DNA from 4 places in the Priestia sp. TGN 0903 genome. Region 4 is predicted to be linked to each of the others. Evidence: predicted binding sites of a transcription regulator. Region 4 holds the regulator's gene; each other region holds the start of a gene.
What was found. The regulator Rex, encoded in region 4, represses fermentation and respiration genes when NADH is low (regulators of the CRP and FNR family bind a similar motif). The targets are predictions, from matches to a motif close to TTGTGAAATATTTCACAA.
Positions count from the first base shown of each region.

Region 1 (5,139 bases), on a different contig from region 4:
TTTTGTTAACGGCACATCGCCGCGAAAATTTAGGCGAACCAATGAAAAATATGTTCCGTGCTGTTAAGCGTATTGTAGATGAACATGAAGATGTGCAAGTTGTGTATCCTGTTCATTTGAATCCAGTAGTTAGAGAAACAGCAAACGATATCTTAGGAAATGACCCGCGCATTCATTTAATTGAACCGTTAGATGTAATTGACTTCCATAACTTCGCTGAGCGCGCTCATATTATTTTGACAGATTCGGGCGGTGTTCAAGAAGAAGCTCCTTCATTAGGCGTACCTGTATTGGTACTTCGCGATACAACAGAGCGCCCGGAAGGAATTGAAGCAGGAACGCTCAAACTAGCAGGCACGGAAGAAGAAACGATTTATACGCTAGCAAAAGAGCTGTTAATAGATGAAGGCGTATATAAGCAAATGTCACAAGCATCGAATCCTTACGGAGACGGCTTAGCTTCTAAACGCATTTGTGATGCTATTAGCTACTATTTCAACCGCCGTGAAAACAGACCGGAAGCTTTTAATCCGCTTTCGTAAGATTTCTAAACACCTTTCACATGAAAAGCGTCTCTTTGAGACACGATAGTGTGAGAGGTGTTTTTTTATGTGGATTAAATGGTTAATGATTAGCTTTATATTGGGGAGTGGGGGAGGGCAAATGTCGCTCAATCCGACATTTCCTTCTATAAAACAAGAAATGAATCATCAGGAAAAATCAATCATTGTGATGATTAAAAAAGAAAAATTCACGAAATTTAAAAGTCAGCTACAAAAAAATTATCCTAATATAAAGATTAAGAGCGAATTTCACACGGTGTTTACAGGACTTTCATTAAACGGCTCCATCTCGGATTTGGAAAAACTATCTCAGAATCCATCTATTATTAGTTCACATTCTATTAAAAACTATCAGGTTACAGAAGAAAATAGCGTAACGTTCATTGGCTCAGAACAGGTAAGAGGCTTGTTTGATACTCACAATCAGCGCTTAACAGGAAAAGGGATCAAAGTAGGCGTTATTGATACGGGGGTTGATTATTCTCATCCTGATTTAAAACAAACCTACAGAGGGGGTTACGATGTAATAGATGAAGATTATGAGCCGATGGAAACCACTCGTGAGCAAGGAGAACCGACTCTGCACGGTACTCATGTAGCTGGTATTATTGCAGCGAATGGGAATATTACAGGCGTAGCACCCCAAGCGGAAATCTATGCATACCGAGCTCTTGGACCTGGAGGAGCTGGAACGTCTGAAAGTGTTATTCTAGCTATTGAAAAAGCAATTCAAGATGATGTAGATATTATTAATTTATCATTAGGAAATGATGTGAATGGCCCTGATTTACCAACAAGCTTAGCGTTAGATCGAGCTGTTGAAAAAGGAATTGTAACGGTTACATCTAGCGGCAATTCAGGTCCAGGTTTATGGACGGTGGGCTCTCCGGGTACAGCGGGAAAAGCTATTTCCGTTGGCGCTTCTGTTTCTCCGACAACAGTTCAATTTCTAACAATTGGATTTAACAAAGAAAAAATTATGATGGCGCCAGTAGAAGGGTCTCGTCCATGGACGTTTAATCAAACGCTGCGTGTAATAAATGAAGAAGATTCCAAAGAGCAAAAGCATGCGTCGGGTAACGTCATTTTGCTAAAAGCAGAAGGAAATGCGGTTCAAAAAAAGATTAAACAAGCTGAACAGGCGGGAGCAAAAGCGGTTATTTTATATAGCCCGACAGAAAAAAGCATAGTCAGTAAACTAAAAGAGTCAGTAAATATTCCCGTGATATGGGTAAGTAAAAAAAGCGGTGACACCATTACCCAACACATTCAGTCTCAACAACCGTACTTACGCACTGGCCAGCAAGTGGTGCAAGACTTGCTCACATCTTTCAGTTCAAGAGGGCCTGTAACGACTACTTGGGGAATCAAACCAGACGTCGTCGCACCAGGTTACTTCATTAATAGTACAGTTCCTGGAGGATATGAACGCATGCATGGGACAAGTATGGCTGCGCCCCATGTAGCTGGAGCGTGTGCGCTGATTTTACAAGCTCACCCGAACTGGTCTCCTGAACAAGTCAAAGCTTCATTGATGAACACCAGTAAAGTAATGCAGCAGCTAAACGGTCAAACGTATCGCGTATATGAACAAGGAGCGGGAAGAATTCAAATAGCAAAAGCCGTCACAGCAGAATCTTTGTTTTATCCATCTTCTTTATCTTTTGGTATTTTTACGCGTCCATCAAAGAAAGTTTTATCTTTTAAAATTGATAACCAGTCTGATAAAGCAAAAACGTATCGCTTAAACGTTCCAAAAAGGGATGAAGGAGTGAACTGGGATGTTCCATTACCCGTCACGGTGCCACCCCGTCAGACAAAAGAGATAGCTGTCACTTTATCGGTGCAGCCCCGTTTTAAAAATAAAGGTATATATGACGGATATTTGGAAATAAATGATTCACGTGAAACATTTTCGCTTCCCTATATGTACATGATTAGCATTCCAGATTATCCTCGTGTCATGGGATTGCAAGTAGCAGCGGAAAAAGAGAAAAATACGTATAGCTATGAACTGTTTTTGCCTGAAGGAGCAGATCAGTTAGGCGTCGCTCTTTTTGATAAGCAGTCTTTACAGTTTGTATCGTATTTAGATGTTGACGTGGATGTAGAAAGAGGCATGAGAAAACGAAAAATAACGATTGATGAATCGCTTGTACCAGGAGTGTACCAAATATTTGCATTTGTGAAAAAGCATAGACAAGAGCAGGTTGTACACAGTACAATAACGATTGAATGAACCTCTTTAAATGTTTTCATTTGAAGAGGTTTTATGTGTGGCAGAAATGTGAACAATAAGAAGAGATTGTGAAGTTTTTAGCTTAAACACATTGACATTAAATATACGCTATTGTATGCTTACAGGGAATATAAATGATAAGGTTTTCAACCTGTGAAAACCGTTGATATTTCTGCGTATTTTATTAGCTGTTTTTACCTTTTTTAGCAATTTTTTTTGCCTTTCTATCATATATTGAGCTATGAAAACGATAGAGAATTCGGAAAAAAGAAAATTTTGCAAAAGGGGTATGAGCTTATGAAACATCGCAACCGTCATCCTTTGCAAGCGATGGCATTAGTGTCAATCATTCTATCACAGTTAGCAGGTTCAGTCTTAATTGGCTTATTCTCTGGAAGATGGGCTGATCAATGGCTTGACACCGAACCACTATTTTTGATTTTAGGCCTTCTTTCAGGGCTAGCAGCAGGTGTTTTTATGATGCTGCGGACAGTCCACCATTTTTTTTCAGGAGATTAATAATTCATGCAGGATTTGCAGCACGTTTTTCCAAGACTTCGTTCATACATATTGTATTTGTTAGCATTATACGTTCTCGGCTGGGGATTTACAAGTTATAAGGCTGTTTTTGCAGGTTTAATTTTAGGAACCGCCCTGAGTTTGTATAATTTGTGGAACTTAGTAAGAAAGTTTGAGCAGTTTGGACAGGCGTTGGATGAGGGGAAAAAGCCCCGTTCAATTGGGACTGTTGTAAGATTTGCAACAGCTGCTCTCGCAGTTGTGATTACCATCTCTTATCCAAAAACCTTTCATATTATTAGTGTAGTTGTGGGATTAATGACGTATTATGTTGTCATTATCATAGATTTAGTTGTTCAAAATATGCGTAGAAGATAGAAAGAGAGGTGAACACAGTTGGGTCATGAATCACCAACTATAGAGTTTCTAGGCCTTACTTTTAGTCAAAGTAACTTGCTTATGGTTACCGTAGCTTCTGTTATTGTATTCTTAATTGCAGTTTTATGTACTCGTACTCTTGCTATGAAGCCAAGCGGTGCACAAAACTTTATTGAATGGGTCTTAGATTTTGTTAAAGGACTCGTTAATAGCAATATGGATTGGAAAACAGGTGGCCGCTTTTTGACGCTAGGTGTAACTTTACTTATGTACATTTTTGTGTCAAATATGTTGGGTCTTCCATTCGCCATCGTGATTGACCATAACTTATGGTGGAAATCGCCAACCGCTGATCCAGCAATTACGCTGACGTTAGCCGTTATGGTAGTTGTACTATCACATTATTATGGTATTAAAATGCGAGGTTTCTCTGCATACACGAAAGATTACTTCAAGCCAATGGCATTTTTATTCCCGCTTAAGATTATCGAGGAGTTTGCCAATACGTTAACGCTTGGCCTTCGTCTTTACGGTAATATTTATGCTGGGGAAATTTTGTTAAGCTTGCTAGCTGGTTTAGCAACAACAGGCTTCCTAGGTACAATTGGAGCTGCTATCCCAATGCTTTTATGGCAAGGATTCAGTATTTTTGTAGGCGCAATTCAGGCCTTCATTTTCACAATGTTAACGATGGTTTATTTATCTCACAAAGTGAGTAGCGACCATTAATTTATAAAGCTTTGTTCAAGTAATACCCAATTTGGACAAAACAAAACTTAGTTAAACAAAATCATATATATTAAGGGAGGACTTTATAAAATGGGTTTAATAGCATCTGCAATTGCGATTGGTTTAGCGGCACTAGGTGCTGGTATTGGTAACGGTCTTATCGTTTCTAAGACGATTGAAGGCACAGCTCGCCAACCAGAAGCACGTGGTACATTAACTTCAATGATGTTCGTTGGGGTTGCCTTAGTTGAGGCGCTTCCAATTATCGCCGTAGTTATTGCATTCATGGTACAAGGTAAATAATAATGTGTTACATGTGGCGAAGATCATTCAAAAGAACCTTCGCCATTACTTTATGTCTTTAAGAAGTAAATTATATATGTGGAGTCTCTGAAGGGAGTGAACATGGCCGTGTCGAACATGTTTGTGTTAGGAGCAGCAGGCATTAATGGTGGAGATATTCTTTTCCAATTAGTGATGTTCCTTATCCTACTTGCGTTACTTCAAAAATTCGCGTTTGGTCCTGTAATGGGAATCATGAAAAAACGTGAAGAGCATATTGCCGGTGAGATTGATGAAGCAGAAAAGCAAAATGAGGAAGCGAAGAAGCTTGTTGAAGAGCAGCGTGAAATCTTAAAGCAATCTCGTCAAGAAGTGCAAGTAATGATGGAAAACGCTAGAAAGTCTGCAGAAGATAAAAAAGAAGAAATC
Region 1 covers NZ_JBOZGL010000006.1:222,814-227,952, reverse strand. Annotated here, with positions in the region: gene wecB (non-hydrolyzing UDP-N-acetylglucosamine 2-epimerase) at 1-542, shown strand, start outside; gene ACRPLY_RS20600 (S8 family serine peptidase) at 610-2,802, shown strand; gene ACRPLY_RS20595 (AtpZ/AtpI family protein) at 3,100-3,321, shown strand; gene ACRPLY_RS20590 (ATP synthase subunit I) at 3,328-3,699, shown strand; gene atpB (F0F1 ATP synthase subunit A) at 3,718-4,428, shown strand; gene atpE (F0F1 ATP synthase subunit C) at 4,519-4,731, shown strand; gene ACRPLY_RS20575 (F0F1 ATP synthase subunit B) at 4,834-5,139, shown strand, end outside.
Region 1: the regulator Rex is predicted to act here: its motif matches at 2,869-2,886, upstream of ACRPLY_RS20595 (AtpZ/AtpI family protein).

Region 2 (5,139 bases), on a different contig from region 4:
TGATAAAATTAAAATTAAGCCAGACATAGCAAAGGCCCATCCGTCTTTTTTCCGTGTAAGGAAAAATCCTGCTAGTAAATACACGAAAATACCGATAAAAAATGTGTATAGCATCAAGCGGCTATGATTGCTGAATAAATTTGTTTCAAAAAACGTCATGCCTGAAAAAATAAGAAGCAGCAAGGCATTAACAGGCAAAAGCTTCATGGCCACTTTTCGTGAACGATCTCTAATGTCATCCATCGTACGGATCGTCGCAAAAATAAGTCCGTGCCATAAGCAAAGCATCGTTAGCGTCACGCCGCCCGTTATGGTATATAGATTCACAATATCCGAAAAGCCGGCATTCATTTGCATGTTGCGCTCAACAGGCAATCCTTTCATTAGTGCTGAAAATAAGATGCCGAAAATGAGCGGTGGAAAAAGACTTCCAAAGAAGATAACCCAATCCCACGCATTTTTCCACGCTTGTTTTTCAACTTTTCCTCGAAATTCAAATGCTACACCGCGTCCGATAAGCGAAAGCAACAGAAGAACAAAAAGAACATATGACCCGCTTAATAGCGTTGCATACCAGTTTGGAAAAGCGGCAAACATAGCACCGATTGCTGAAATTAACCAAACTTCATTTGCATCCCAAAAAGGACCGATTGTATTAATAAAAGCTCGTCGCTCTAAGTCGTTTCTTCCTAAAAAGCGAGACACCATTCCAATCCCAAAATCAAAGCCTTCTAAAAAGATAAAACCAACAAACAGAATGGATACTAGCAAATACCAGAATTCATTAAGAGAAAACATTGTATCCCTCCTTTGTAAACGGATCAGTTGATGTTACTTTTGTATGTGCTTCGTGATCGTGATCTGGACCTTTTTTAATTTCTTTAACGAACAAGAACACCATAATCACAGCTAAAATTAAGTAAAAGAACGAAAACGAGATAATAGAAAATAGCAATTCACCTGCTGTTACACCAGGAGACACGGCATCTTCGGTTTTCATATAGCCAAATACAACCCAAGGCTGACGGCCAATCTCTGTCATAATCCAACCTGCTGAGCTTCCAAGGAACGGAAAGGCGATGGCAATCGTCATAATACGTAAAAATAGTTTGCTTTCTTGAAGTTTTTTACGAGAAAGCAAGTACGTACCCCAAATGCCTAATGCACATAATACGCCACCTAGACCAGCCATAATGCGGAAACTCCAAAACGTTGTTCGAACGGGTGGAATATAATTTCCTTCTCCATATTTCGCCGTATACTGCTGCTGCAGCTCATTCATTCCAGGAACGGAGCCTGAAAACTTACCGTATGATAAGAAGCTTAATAAGTAAGGTATTTTGATTTCACTCGTATTTTTCTTTTCATCAGGGTGAATATTTGCTGTTACTGTCCAAGCACCTGGACTTCCGCTGTTTTCCCATAATCCTTCACTTGCGGCCATTTTCATCGGCTGTGTTTTAACTAAATATCCGGCCTGTTCATGCCCAGATAGTGCAATTCCTACACCTGAAACTAGCCCTACAAGGATAGCAACTTGAAATGATTTTTTAGCAAAAGCCACATGTTTTTTCTTCAAGAGCATAACAGCGCTGACACCCGTGATAAAAAAGGCGCCTGTTGCAAACGAACCTAAAATTGTATGAGGGAATTCGACCCACAGCTGACCGTTCGTTAACAATTTAAAGAAGTCATTCATTTCTAAACGGCCATTATTTAGCTCCATTCCGACCGGATGCTGCATAAAAGAATTAGCCGTTAAAATAAAGAACGCTGAAAAGATAGTACCTAGACTAACAAGCCAAATACATAGACAGTGCAGCCATTTAGGCAAACGATCCCACCCGAAAATCCACAGTCCAAGGAAAGTGGACTCCATAAAAAACGCGAGCAGTGCTTCAATAGCGAGCGGCGCACCGAATACATCTCCTACAAATCTTGAGTACTCTGACCAGTTCATGCCAAACTGAAATTCTTGTAAAATACCTGTTACGACTCCGACAGCAAAGTTAATCAGGAATAAGTGCCCCCAAAACTTTGCCATCTTTTTATACTGTTCATCTTTTTTTACTACGTACATCGTTTCCATGATCGCTACTAAAAAGACAAGGCCGATAGACAGCGGTACAAAGATAAAATGAAACAGCGTCGTTGATGCAAATTGAATACGTGATAGTATGACTGTATCCATCTTCTTTCTCCTTTCATATATAAGAACATTCATCATTTCCATAGATACTTTGCTCATTTCTGAGCATCTTTTACTTATATTGTGAAACATTGAGCATAACAATTCGAGAAATATGCTCAACATTTCACAAACATATGTAATGTCTCTCTTTCTATTTACATAGTATAGTCTATTTTTTTAGCTGTGCACGTACATTTTTTGAACGTTTTTAGACTAAAACGTGACTTTCTTGTGACAAAAAAGGGAAGGATCTCTTTATTTTTTCATAAAAAAAGCACGCTCTGATTTGAGCTTGCTTCTCTACGGTCGATATTTTGCTTTCGCATTTAATTTAGATTGACGAATGATTTGGTTAATGACTTCAGAAAATACAATACCAATGGCAATTGAACCTGAAATCATAAAGGCTTTTGCTGCAAGACTAATCGCTTCATTATAATTATTTTCTACAAAGTTACGCATGGCATCGTATGCTGTTCCCCCTGGAACGAGCGGAATAATACCTGCTACGGTGAAAATAATGATCGGCGTACGATAAATTTTTGCGTAAATTTGACTAATAATAGCAATAAAAAAGGCCGATGCTACAGTGCTTGGAATTTCATCTACACCATAGAACGTTAGCAAATAGTAAATGAGCCAGCCAATCATTCCGACAAAGCCACTTTTTAATAATGATTCACGTGGAACATTAAAAATGATCCCAAACGCTGCTGAAGCAATAAAACTTGTAATTATCTGCTCTACGATATGCATATGATGCCTCCCTTCTATAGAAGCGTAAATACAATGGCAATACCTGCACCAATAGCAAATGCCGTCAGAAACGCTTCTGCTCCTTTTGATAATCCAGACAGTAAATGTCCCGCCATTAAATCTCGCACTGCATTGGTAATCGATAACCCAGGAACGAGAGGCATAACGGATCCAATAATAATTTTATCAATTTGCGTTCCTAGTCCTGAAGCGACTAAAAGAGCTGATAAAAGTCCAATAACTAACGAAGCGGTAAACTCAGCAAAAAAGCGAATCGGAATAAGACGGTGGAAATACACCACGGTTAAAAATCCGAGACCTCCTGAAAACATCGCTGGAATAAAGTCCGTCCATAAACCTTGAAACATGATTAAAAAGCATCCGCTAGAAATGGATGCAGCTGCAAGTTGAACCCATAGTGGAAAAGCTACGTTCGTTGCTTCAATTTCTTGTAGCATTTCATACGCTTCCTCCAAGGAGATGTTTCCTTGACTGATGGTTCTTGAGACGCTATTTACCATAGTTACTTTTTTTAAATCGGTCGTTCGTTCGGAAATACGAATTAACTTCGTTTTCGTCGGTTCTTTCGTTTCAAGTGAAAACATAATCCCTGTTGGCGTCACATAGCTGTGGGATTTTTTTATACCGTAAGACGCTGCAATCCGCATCATTGTGTCTTCTACTCGATACGTTTCTGCTCCGCTTTCTAACATAATTTTACCTGCTAGTAAGCTAACGTCCATAATTTCATATTTATCTAATTTTTGTTGTGTCATCAAATCGCTCCAAACATATTAAAGCTTGGTTTTTTCCCCTACAGCATACAGTGTATAAGAAAGAGGGAAGTGGACGCAATGGTTAATGCAAAAAAGTGTGGACTTTTTGTCTCACACTTTCAGGAATAGTATATACATTCCTTATCAATTCATACGTTTTGTGGTCTCACGCTCTACTAATACAGGTGCCATTTTATACTGTACCTGATCTATTTCTTGCTGATCCTGAATTTGCTGAAGTAAGAGGTTTACTGCTTTTTCAGCCATTTTTTCCATCGGTTGACGGATGGTTGTTAGCGGAGGTTGCGCTTCACTAGCTTCTGTAATATCATCAAACCCTATAACAGACAAATCCGCTGGAACGTGAAGTCCGTTTTGCCACGCACAGTGTATCACTTTCAGAGCAATGTAATCCGTAGCACAAATAAGCGCAGTTGGGGGCTCTGGATGATGAGCTAGCTCATTTATAAACTGATATAGTTCATCTGAGTTATTCATATCTTCTTTCACAAACTTTGCGTTTGCTGACGGTACATACTGATAAAACAGAGACAGACGGTGCTCGACTCCGCTTACAGCTTTTCCAACGAACCCGATATTCTTATGGCCAAGGTCCGTTAAGTGAGCAACAGCTAATTGTATTCCCACCGCATCATCTACATGTACAATTGGCCAAAGTGCAGAAGAGCCGTCTCCTGTAAGAGAAACGTAAGGCGTTTGATATTGTTTTAATACGTCTACAAACGGATGCGGAGCGGCTACATAATCTAATAAAATGACTCCATCAAACCAATGATTCATCATCACATTTAATTGACGCTCAGCCGTTGTTTCTTGGTAATCCGTATGTCCAATAAGAACGTCCATCCCTCGACTTTGAACTTGCTGCTGTACCTTTTTTAACAGCTCGATTAAAAATGGGTCTTTTAAATCTCTAATTAATATCCCGATAATCCCTGTTTTTTGGGCCCGCAGAGCTGCCGCAAATGGATTTGTCTGATACCCTAAATGAGCTGCTGCTTTTAGTACTTTTTGTTTTGTTTTTTCACTGATTTTAATTTTACCGTCTTTATTATTGAAGATTCTTGATACCGTAGCTAATGAAACACCCGCTTCTTTTGCTACTTCTGTAATCGTGACTTTTTTTCTCCCCATTCGTACCGACTCCTATTTCCTTTTAGTCTATCGACCAAGTAAACATTTTTCTTTATTATACTACTAGAAGTCGGAACCACCCAAAACTACCTTCCCTACTTTTCACTAAACAGCCACTTTAACACATCTTGAATTTTTTGATCCCAATATGCCCAGTCGTGACTTCCTTTTCCTTCTTCATATGTAAAACAAATAGGCTCTTGCTTACATCGCTCGGAAAAACGTTTATTTTCCTGATATAAAAAATCTTCCGTTCCACAG
Region 2 covers NZ_JBOZGL010000006.1:304,831-309,969, forward strand. Annotated here, with positions in the region: gene cydB (cytochrome d ubiquinol oxidase subunit II) at 1-798, opposite strand, end outside; gene ACRPLY_RS20970 (cytochrome ubiquinol oxidase subunit I) at 785-2,191, opposite strand; gene ACRPLY_RS20975 (threonine/serine exporter family protein) at 2,492-2,947, opposite strand; gene ACRPLY_RS20980 (threonine/serine exporter family protein) at 2,962-3,723, opposite strand; gene ACRPLY_RS20985 (LacI family DNA-binding transcriptional regulator) at 3,868-4,878, opposite strand; gene ACRPLY_RS20990 (alpha/beta hydrolase) at 4,974-5,139, opposite strand, start outside.
Region 2: the regulator Rex is predicted to act here: its motif matches at 2,304-2,321, upstream of ACRPLY_RS20970 (cytochrome ubiquinol oxidase subunit I).

Region 3 (5,139 bases), on a different contig from region 4:
CGCATTATTCGATACGACAGACCCCGTTAGAAATACGCCAATCCAGCCAAGAAATGGAGATAAAAATGGAAAATAAGCAGCTGATGTAGCGAGTGCCAATCCAAGTGTAGAGGACTGTCCTGAATAATTTGAAATAAAAGCAAAAGCAATGACCATCATAATCGTCATAATAGGTCTTGATAGTTCTTTTACGGTTTCCAAAAGAGTGGTCCATGCCACTTTTGCCGATACGTTAAGCAAGAAAACTGAAAGGATACAAGCGATAAGAATTGCCGTACCTGTTGCTGCAAATAAGTCTATTTTTAAGACAGCAGCGTAAGGCGTAGGATCTTTTACTAAAGGCGCTGCTTTAATTACGTGATTGTGTAAAAATGGGACGTTAATAAGCAGGTTCAGATGTTCAAGCGCCGTTTTGACAAAAGAAATGCTCCAAGCCGTAACGAGTATCGTTAATAGAATAAAAGGAGACCAAGCCTTTAAAATTTGTTTTGGTGACAGGCTGAAGCTTTTAGCTGCTGCCGGGCTTGTTCTTTTAATATAAAAAGCAAGAGCAAGCAAACTCACAATAGAAGATGTGATATTTGGAAGTTCAGGGCCGATGTATGTAACAGTTAAATACTGCGTCAGTGCATAGGAAATGGCTGTGATGCTCGTTGCTTTCCATACGTCTTTTAATCCTTTTATCCCATCCATAATAAAGACCAGTAAAAAAGGGATAAGAAAAGAAATAATCGGAAGCTGCGTGCCAAGAAAATGAGCAATTTCTTTTGGATCAATGCCAGATACTTGTCCTGCGACAATGACAGGAATCCCCATGGCGCCAAAAGCTCCTGAAGCTGTATTAGCAATTAAGCATAGCGCCGCTGCTTTTAACGGTTTGAATCCAAGTCCAACTAGAAGCGCTGCTGTAATGGCAATTGGAGCTCCAAATCCTGCTGCTCCTTCTAAAAAAGCATTAAAGGAAAAAGCAACAAGCAGCATTTGCAAGCGGGGGTCATCGGTTATTGAAATAATAGATTGCCTAATGGTAGTAAACTGTCCGCTTTTGACAGTTAGCTTGTATAAGAACACCGCGCCGATAATAATATAGCTGATGGGCCAAAGTGCATACAAAAACCCATAGCCTGTGGCTCCTAAGACCATTGAGGCAGGCATATCATAAAAATAAATAGCAATAATCATAGAAAGAAGTACCGTAATACCAGCAGCAATGTGTCCTTTTAATTTCAAAAGAGTTAAAGCAATAAAGAAAAAGATGATGGGGATGAGTGCAATTAGTGCAGAAAGCCAAATATTATTTAACGGATTATATACTTGAGTCCACGTCATATTCATACACCTCTACTACATATTTAAAACAAGGGAGCGGGGGAGTCCCCCGCAAAAATCTTTTGATGTTACACAAAAGCTCTGTCGCGAGTTTGCTTAAGAATGCTAGCAGAGTGCTCGAGCTGCTGCTGTTCGTGAGGAGTTAAATTCAATTCAATAATTTGGCGCACGCCGTTTTTATTAATGATAGCCGGCACGCCGATATACACATCAGAAATACCGTATTGTCCTTCTAATAAAGCAGATACCGTTAAAATAGAATTTTCATCATCTAAAATAGCCTTGGTTATGCGTACAAGTCCCATCGCAATTCCGTAATAAGTCGCTCCTTTTCGATTAATAATATGGTAAGCCGCATCGCGTGTTTGTTCGAATAGATGCTGCATATCCGGCTCTTTTTCAATAGCAGCAGTATTGATAAAATGTTCGAGCTTCACACCGCCAATTTGCGCGTGGCTCCAAACAGGAAATTCCGTATCTCCATGTTCCCCCATAATATAAGCGTGGACGTTGCGAGAATCTACTTCGAAATAGTCGCTTAACAAGTAGCGGAAGCGAGCTGTGTCAAGAATCGTTCCTGAACCAATTACTCGTTCGTTTGGTAATCCTGATACTTTTTGTGTAACGTGTGCGAGAATATCAACTGGATTTGTTGCCACTAAAATGATGCCGTCAAATCCGCTGTTCATAATATCTTTTACAATGCATTCAAAAATTTTAACGTTTTTTTCAACTAGATCTAAGCGCGTTTCCCCTGGAGCTTGATTAGCGCCCGCTGTAATAACTACTAAATCAGCATCAGCGCAGTCTTTATAATCTCCAGCCCAGATTTTCATCGGTGTGGCAAATGGCATTCCATGATTGATATCGCGTGCTTCGCCTTCTGCTTTTTCTTTGTTCATATCGATTAACACTAATTCATTGGCAATACCTTGATTCACCATTGAAAAAGCGTAGCTTGAGCCAACAAAACCAGTTCCGATAACGGCAACTTTTCGTGTCTTTGGTGTAAATTGTGTTTTCATTTGTATCATCCTTTGAATTTTATTTTGTGATATTTTTCACAATGTTAGTGTAACAAGAATAAATACCCTCGGCTGTGATAAAAATCACACCCTTAAAAAAATAGTAAACAATTTTACAGGGCGATTTAAAAAAGGGTTCTTCTACATGAAGTGCCACATTTAGAAAGATCTTAAACGTTTAAAGTGTTGAGTAAAGGCAACTTGTTTTGCAGAAAGCTAAAGAGTTTAACATTCTCTATTTGTATGTTAACAGCCAATAATGTTTCTATAGACCCACACGAAATCCATTTGTTACACTAAGTTTGCTTATTTTGAATAAAGGAGTGGAAGGGATGGAGAACTACTATGAGCAAGCCCAAAAAGGCGCTTGGGTTAGTATCTTATCATATATCTTTTTATCAGCATGTAAACTTATTATTGCGGGTGTCACCGCTTCCTCTGCTTTAAAAGCCGACGGTCTTAATAATGTTACAGATATTATTGCATCAATTGCCGTCTTAGTCGGCTTAAAAATCTCTAAAAAACCTCGCGATAATGATCATCCCTATGGACATTCCAGAGCGGAACATATCTCTTCACTTATTGCTTCTTTTATCATGATGGTCATCGGACTAGAAGTATTGGTCGACGCGGGTCAGTCATTATTTATGGACAAATCTGAAGCGCCTAATTTACTGGCTGCTTGGGTAGGTCTTGGAGCGGCTGCTGTTATGGGTGGTGTCTACCGGTATAATATTAAGCTTGCTAAAAAACTTGATAGCCAGTCTTTATATGCGGTTGCTAAAGATAATTTGTCTGATGCACTTGTGAGTATAGGGGCTGTTGTGGGAATTTTCGGCTCACAATTCGGCCTGCCCTGGCTGGACGTGGTAGCTGCTTTTGCTGTGGGAATTATTATTTGTAAAACAGCCATCGAGATTTTTAAAGAAGCGGCTCACTCCTTAACGGACGGATTTGATGAAGAAAAGTTAGGGCACTACAAAGAAAGCATTGGGCTTGTAGAAGGTGTAAAAGAAGTAGAAGATGTGAAAGCGCGCAAGCTTGGTAATCAAGTCGTGATTGATGTAACTGTTAAAGTAGATCCCTATTTAAATGTTATTAAAAGCCATGAAATTGCTGATCAAATTGAACATATGATGAACGATGAGCATCAGATTAAAGATACGCTTGTTCATATTGAACCTGATGCATACGAAAAGCAAAAATAAAACCAGCACGTTCTTTCGTTATGAAAGGATGGGCTGGTTTTATTTTTGGAGAAATTTGAAATAAATCACAAAAACTTCTTCAAAAATGAAAATGAAAAGCCGTTATTAGTAATATAAAGATTTTTGTAGAAGGGTGAGGGAATGAAGAGGTTAAGTGCAAAGCTCGTAGTATTTTTTAGTATTTTTATAGCTATTTTATTATTAGTTGTTTCAGGGGCTGTTTATCAATTTACCAAAACACAAATAGAAAAAGATGTAGAGATTCAGTCTCAAAGTCAAGTGAAAGAGTTAAAAGAAACGATTCATACGTACTTAGACATGTATAGTCGTTCTTTGCTGACGTACAGTGAGAACGATGTAATCGTTAATTTTGTTAAGCAGGAAGGAAATGAAACAAATCAAGAGAAAAATCCTTATTTTACATGGAATACGGTTCAAAAAGAGTTTACGCAGTTTAAAGAAAAATATCCGAACCTGGCACTTGAATACATAGGCACAAAAAATAAAGGAATGTATTCTGTTCCTAAGCAAGAGTACGGATCAGGTTATGACCCGACTTCAAGAGTTTGGTACAAACAAGCAGTGGCATTACCTGATCAAGTAATTTATACGGATCCATATGAAGATGCAGCAACAAAAAAGACGGTTGTGACGATTGCAAAGGCTATTTTAGATCCAGATACTAAAAAGGTGCTGGGTGTTATAGCTACTGATTTAGACTTAGATGCATTAAAAAACATTGTAGGTAAGGCAGAAGTAAATCACGGTGGGTATGCATTTTTATTTGATCAAAATGGCACAGCGCTCGTCCATCCAACAGAATCTGGAAAAAATTTAATGAATCAGCCATTTATGAAAAAAATGTACGAAGCAGACCGAAATAGAGATTTCATGAAGTATACCTTTCAAGGTGAAGAGAGAGTGATGGCATATGATACTCTCGAAGGAACGAATTGGAAGATAGGAAATGCCTTTATTTATAATGAAATGCTCTCAAGCGCTCATCATTTACTGACTGTTATTGTCTGGATTGCGTTAATTGGCATCTTATTATCAGTGGTGTTAACCATCTTTTTCTCAAGAATCATTACTAATCCAATTCGCCGCTTGAAAAACGAAGTAGCCAAAGTAACAGCTGGCGATTTAACAGTTCAGGTGAAGACGAAATCAAAAGATGAAATTGGTGAGCTTACTCATTTATTTAACGACATGGTAGCTAAAATGAAAACATTGATTGGCACGGTTCAGACGTCTGTTGAGACAGTAAAAACGTCCGTTGAAGACTTGAGTGCTGTATCTGAAGAAGCAACTGCATCCAGTGAAGAAATTGGCCGGGCTATCCATGAAATTGCCAGCGGCGCCACGCAGCAGGCTTCTGATGCTGACTCTACTAATCACAAAACGATGAGTTTATCTTCGCAAATTGAAGAAGTCATTGAACAAAATGCCCAGATTAATAAAATGACGATTGAAGCTGTAACCATCAATGAAAAAGGTTTAAAACAAATGCAGCTGCTTCGCAACCAAACTACTGAATCGTCTCAAACGATTCACGCTGTTCAAACTGTAATGGAAGA
Region 3 covers NZ_JBOZGL010000008.1:87,754-92,892, reverse strand. Annotated here, with positions in the region: gene ACRPLY_RS22725 (lactate permease LctP family transporter) at 1-1,335, opposite strand, end outside; gene ACRPLY_RS22720 (L-lactate dehydrogenase) at 1,398-2,354, opposite strand; gene ACRPLY_RS22715 (cation diffusion facilitator family transporter) at 2,687-3,562, shown strand; gene ACRPLY_RS22710 (methyl-accepting chemotaxis protein) at 3,704-5,139, shown strand, end outside.
Region 3: the regulator Rex is predicted to act here: its motif matches at 2,379-2,396, upstream of ACRPLY_RS22720 (L-lactate dehydrogenase).

Region 4 (5,139 bases):
ATTTTGATAAATTTCAGGGTCACAAAGAAGTTCTTCATTCGCCGCTTGGGCGGCTTCTAATTTGTTTACTTCAGTTTCAATTTCTTCAATGCGGCGCGTTCGCTGTCTCATCAATTTCTTTTGTTCTTTATCTTGTTTATAGGACTGTTTATCTACTTTTACCGTACGTTCTTCGTTTGCTTTTATATTTTCTAATTCTTTGATTTCCTCTATTTCTGCTTTCTTTTCTACATAATAGTCATAATCTCCAAGAAATTCTTCTACTCCTTCAGGAGATAGCTCTGCTATTTTATTGGCAATACGATTAATAAAATAACGGTCATGTGAAACAAATAATAGAGTCCCTGGGTAATCAATTAACGCATTCTCGAGTACTTGTTTGCTATCTAAATCAAGATGGTTAGTAGGTTCATCCAAAATTAAGAAGTTAGCTTTTTGAAGCATAAGCTTCGCAAGAGCCAAACGTGCTTTTTCACCACCGCTGAGCGTGGAAACGATTTTCAGTACATCATCACCTGAAAACAGAAAATTTCCAAGCGCTGTACGGATTTCTTTTTCAGGTTTGGCTGGGTAGTCATCCCAAAGTTCATTTAAAACGGTTTTATTAGACGTTAAATTGGCTTGCTCTTGGTCGTAATAACCAACCATTACATTTGAGCCAAAGGAAATGGTCCCAGTCTTGAAGCTGAGTTTATCCACAATGCCTTTTAATAAAGTTGATTTCCCCACGCCATTAGGACCAACCAACGCAAGGCTTTCCCCTTTTTTAATGCGAAGGTTTGCCTCTTGGACGACATAGTTGTGTTCATCATATCCGATAGACACATCTTCCAGATTTAAGACTTCATTTCCGCTTTGACGTTCAATTTCAAACGAAAAACTAGCTGATTTTTCGCCTTCGTTAGGTCGATTTATTAACTCCATTCGATCGAGCTGTTTACGTCTGCTTTGCGCACGTTTTGTAGTCGATGCGCGGGCGATGTTTCGCTGAATAAAATCATTCAGCTTTGCGACTTCATCTTGCTGCTTTTCGTACTGACGCAACTCTTTTTCATATCGCTCTGCTTTTTGTACAAGGTATTTAGAGTAGTTGCCCGTGTACTTCACCGTTGTTTTTTGTACGACTTCATACACTTGATTTACGACTTTATCAAGGAAGTAACGATCATGTGAAACGATTAAAATAGCTCCTTCATACCCTTGCAGAAACTGTTCCAGCCATGCTAAAGTTTCAATATCTAAGTGGTTGGTAGGCTCATCCAGAATAAGCAAATCAGGCTTTGTTAAAAGCAGTTTTGCAAGAGCCAGGCGCGTTTTTTGTCCACCGCTTAAGGAGGAAATAGGGGTGCTGTAGTCAAAGTTTGAAAAACGGAAACCGTGAAGAATAGATCGTGTATCCGCTTCATATTGATAGCCGCCTAAATCTTTAAACGTTACTTGAAGCTGATCATACTCTTTGGTTAGTTTTTCGTATTGAACTGAATCATTAAAAATGTCTGGATCACCCATCTTCGTTTCAAGCGTACGTAATTCTTTTTCCATCTTCTTTAATGGAGCAAAGACAGTCATCATTTCTTCCCATATGGAGAGTGTTGACTCAAGAACTGTATCTTGTCCCATATAATCAATGGAAACACCCTTAGGTTTAATAATTTCTCCGCTGTCATAGGAAAGCTGCTCAGCAATAATTTTTAATAAAGTTGATTTACCAGCACCGTTTCGTCCCACTAGGGCAATGCGGTCTTTTGATTGTACTTCTAACTTTATATTCGATAAAATGGGTTCTGCCCCATAGTATTTTGTAATACCGTTCAATTGTAGAATAATCATTTTTTCACCTCTAGTAGTATATCCATAGTGTATTTTAACATATTTTTAACTACAAGTTCTTCCTACAAGCGTTTGTAATTTGTAGAGGGACAAGGACAAATGATGAAGCGAATGTTTTGATTCATGAAATAAAATGATTTTACCTGCACATTTTATACAGGATACTATGTTAAAATAAGAGATAAGTGCATCTCTGAACTTATCTATGATGGATGTAAAAAAATCCGTCATGACTAACAAACCGATCCTTTGAAGGGCTAATTGCTTCGTTCTACATACCGACTTTAAGGAGTGCTGAATAGACAAAAGCCGTCGAGGTGTGAAGCGGAGTATATATAAAACAAGAGAAAAGAGAGAGAATTGGAAGCGCTACCTCAAAGCGGTTGATGCTTTGTGAAAGGTAATGCAATATGACTTGAAAATGTTAGTAATGACATACATGAACTGAGGGGGTACAACGTGAACACTGAACAATTAAAAATACCACAAGCAACGGCTAAACGATTGCCGCTTTATTATCGTTTTTTGAAAAATTTGCATGCTTCTGGTAAACAGCGTGTGTCGTCAGCGGAGTTAAGTGAGGCAGTGAAAGTGGATTCTGCTACTATTCGTCGGGACTTTTCTTACTTTGGTGCATTAGGAAAAAAGGGATACGGCTACAATGTGAATTATTTACTTACATTTTTCCGTAAAACGTTAGACCAAGATGAAGTAACGAAAGTAGCACTGATTGGCGTAGGGAATCTAGGAACGGCCTTTTTAAATTATAATTTTATTAAAAATAATAACACCAAAATTGAGTGCGCTTTTGATGTGATAGAAGATAAAGTCGGTACGAAAGTAGGCGACGTGCCGGTCTATCATCTTGACCAATTGGAAGATTATATGAGTGATGACATCTCAGTAGCGATTCTAACCGTTCCTGCCACTGTTGCTCAGCAAATTACTGATCGTTTAGTGAGTTGCGGAATTAAAGGAATTTTAAACTTTACTCCTGCACGCTTAAACGTACCGGATGAGATTCGACTCCATCATATTGATCTTGCTGTAGAATTACAGTCGCTCGTCTACTTTTTGAAAAATTATCCTGTTGAATAAGGCGGACTGTGTTACGATTTCCTTAAGTCTAAATTAATAAGGAGAGTGGGAATATGGGGATTGGAGCAGGCAGTTGGATTATTATTGCGATTGTAGCACTGCTTATTTTTGGACCGAAACGGTTACCGGAGCTAGGAAGATCAGTGGGCCAAACGCTTAGAGAGTTTAAGCATGCCGCTAGCGGTGCATCAGAAGATCGTGAAAAAGATAAACAGCGTCAAGTAGATGACAAAGAGTAAAAGGGTGATCATAGTATGACCGAACAAGAAATGTCAATATATGATCATATAGGAGAGCTGCGAAAACGCATTTTAATTGTTTTATTTTTCTTTGTGATTGCCACAATTGGCGGCTTTTTTATAGCGGATAAGGTTATTGTCTATTTACAGCATGCTGATGAGGCAAAGAATTTAACGATGAATGCATTTCGGTTAACAGATCCAGTTAAGATTTATATGCAATTTGCTGTTATTATCGGCTGTGTACTTGCAGCTCCTGTTGCACTGTATCAACTTTGGGCATTTATTAGTCCTGGTTTATATGAAAAAGAGCGTAAGGTAACGCTTGGATATATTCCTGTTTCCATTTTTCTCTTTATCGGCGGTGTCTCTTTTTCTTATTTTGTGTTGTTTCCATTTGTCGTTGATTTTATGACGCGCGTTTCTGATGAGCTGAATGTAAACCAAGTGATTGGCATTAATGAATACTTTTCTTTTTTAATGCAGCTCACACTGCCTTTTGGCTTGTTGTTTCAGCTTCCTGTCGTCGTTATGTTTTTGACGCGTTTAGGAATTATAACGCCTATGTTTTTATCTCAAATTCGAAAATATGCCTATTTCGTACTGCTAGTTATTGCCGCACTTATTACACCACCGGAATTGCTCTCGCACATGATGGTGACAGTGCCGCTCTTAATTTTGTATGAAATCAGCATCATTATTTCCCGCATTTCGTATCGCAAAGTGTTAAAGGCAAGGGCAGAGCAAGAAAGAGAAGATGTTAGTATGTAAAAAAACCACTGAAACAGTGGTTTTTTTATTTGGATGAATCATCTTGATTTTTATATTGCTGCTGCAATTTTTTAATTTTGTAGTGCAAGATAAAGATGCGAACCGCAAACCTGAAATCGAATGCGGCTACGAGTGCAAATAAGATTGTGGGGAAATTCCAGACGGTTTCCTGGGCATTTTGAATTGCCAAGTAGGTGAATAAAATCCCCATAATAATATAAATAAACCCTCGTGTTAAAGGGATATTCTTCATAAAAACATGCCTCCAAAAATGAACTGCATTTGTTCTGCTTGTTTTTGCATTTCTATAATTTTATCTGCAAAAATAGTTTGAGATAAAATAACGATTGTATTCATCAAAACATGAGCAATAATAGGTACAACAATTAGTCTCGTCCTTGCATAAAGGAATGCAAATACAAATCCCATAGCTGTATACACAAGTAAATGTTTAAAATCCCAGTGTACCGCAGCGAAAATAAGGGAACTAATAAATGCAGAGATAAAGAAATTGTATCGTTTGTGAAGAGAACCAAAAATAATCTTTCGGAAAATAATCTCTTCTAGTATTGGTCCAATAACAGACGTAACGACAATAAGGAACGGCGTTGCTTTAACAAGATTAACAATATTTTGTGTGTTTTCAGATACTTGGGTAATGCCAAGAGCGTGCTCAATCATACCTGCTACAGCTTGACCAGCCATAGCGAGAAACACCCCAAGGACTGACCAGACAACAGCAATCGTTTTTCCAGCATGTTCTATACGCATGGACATGTCACGGCGCAGCAGCAGTAAGACAATAAGTAAACCAAGGATAAAGCTAATGATAGTCCAATAAGTCAAAAGCATGACATTCGCTGTTCGAACTGGATAGTTATCAAACATTCCTGTTAATTTTAACAGCGGTATACCAACAACTCCTGAAAACTGCATAAGGATGTAGGTGAGGATAACATACCAATAACGTTTTTCCAATCTTCTATACTCCTTTAAAAGGTTTTTATGTATATATGTCGAAGAAGTACTGTAAAGTTAGTAATTTCTTCTTGCTCGTATTGTAACATACATATTATTGAACAGAGAAAAGAATGCTTTATTTCTCAAAATCGTCGAAATCTAAGACTATTATATGTAGTTGTCGTAAATTTTAAATTTTTTTTGTTTAATACTTGCAAAAAAAACCCACTTTGTTTTAATA
Region 4 covers NZ_JBOZGL010000021.1:3,379-8,517, forward strand. Annotated here, with positions in the region: gene ACRPLY_RS26345 (ABC-F family ATP-binding cassette domain-containing protein) at 1-1,830, opposite strand, end outside; gene ACRPLY_RS26350 (redox-sensing transcriptional repressor Rex) at 2,290-2,928, shown strand; gene tatA (twin-arginine translocase TatA/TatE family subunit) at 2,982-3,167, shown strand; gene tatC (twin-arginine translocase subunit TatC) at 3,183-3,938, shown strand; gene ACRPLY_RS26365 (YdiK family protein) at 3,964-4,191, opposite strand; gene ACRPLY_RS26370 (CPBP family intramembrane glutamic endopeptidase) at 4,188-4,916, opposite strand.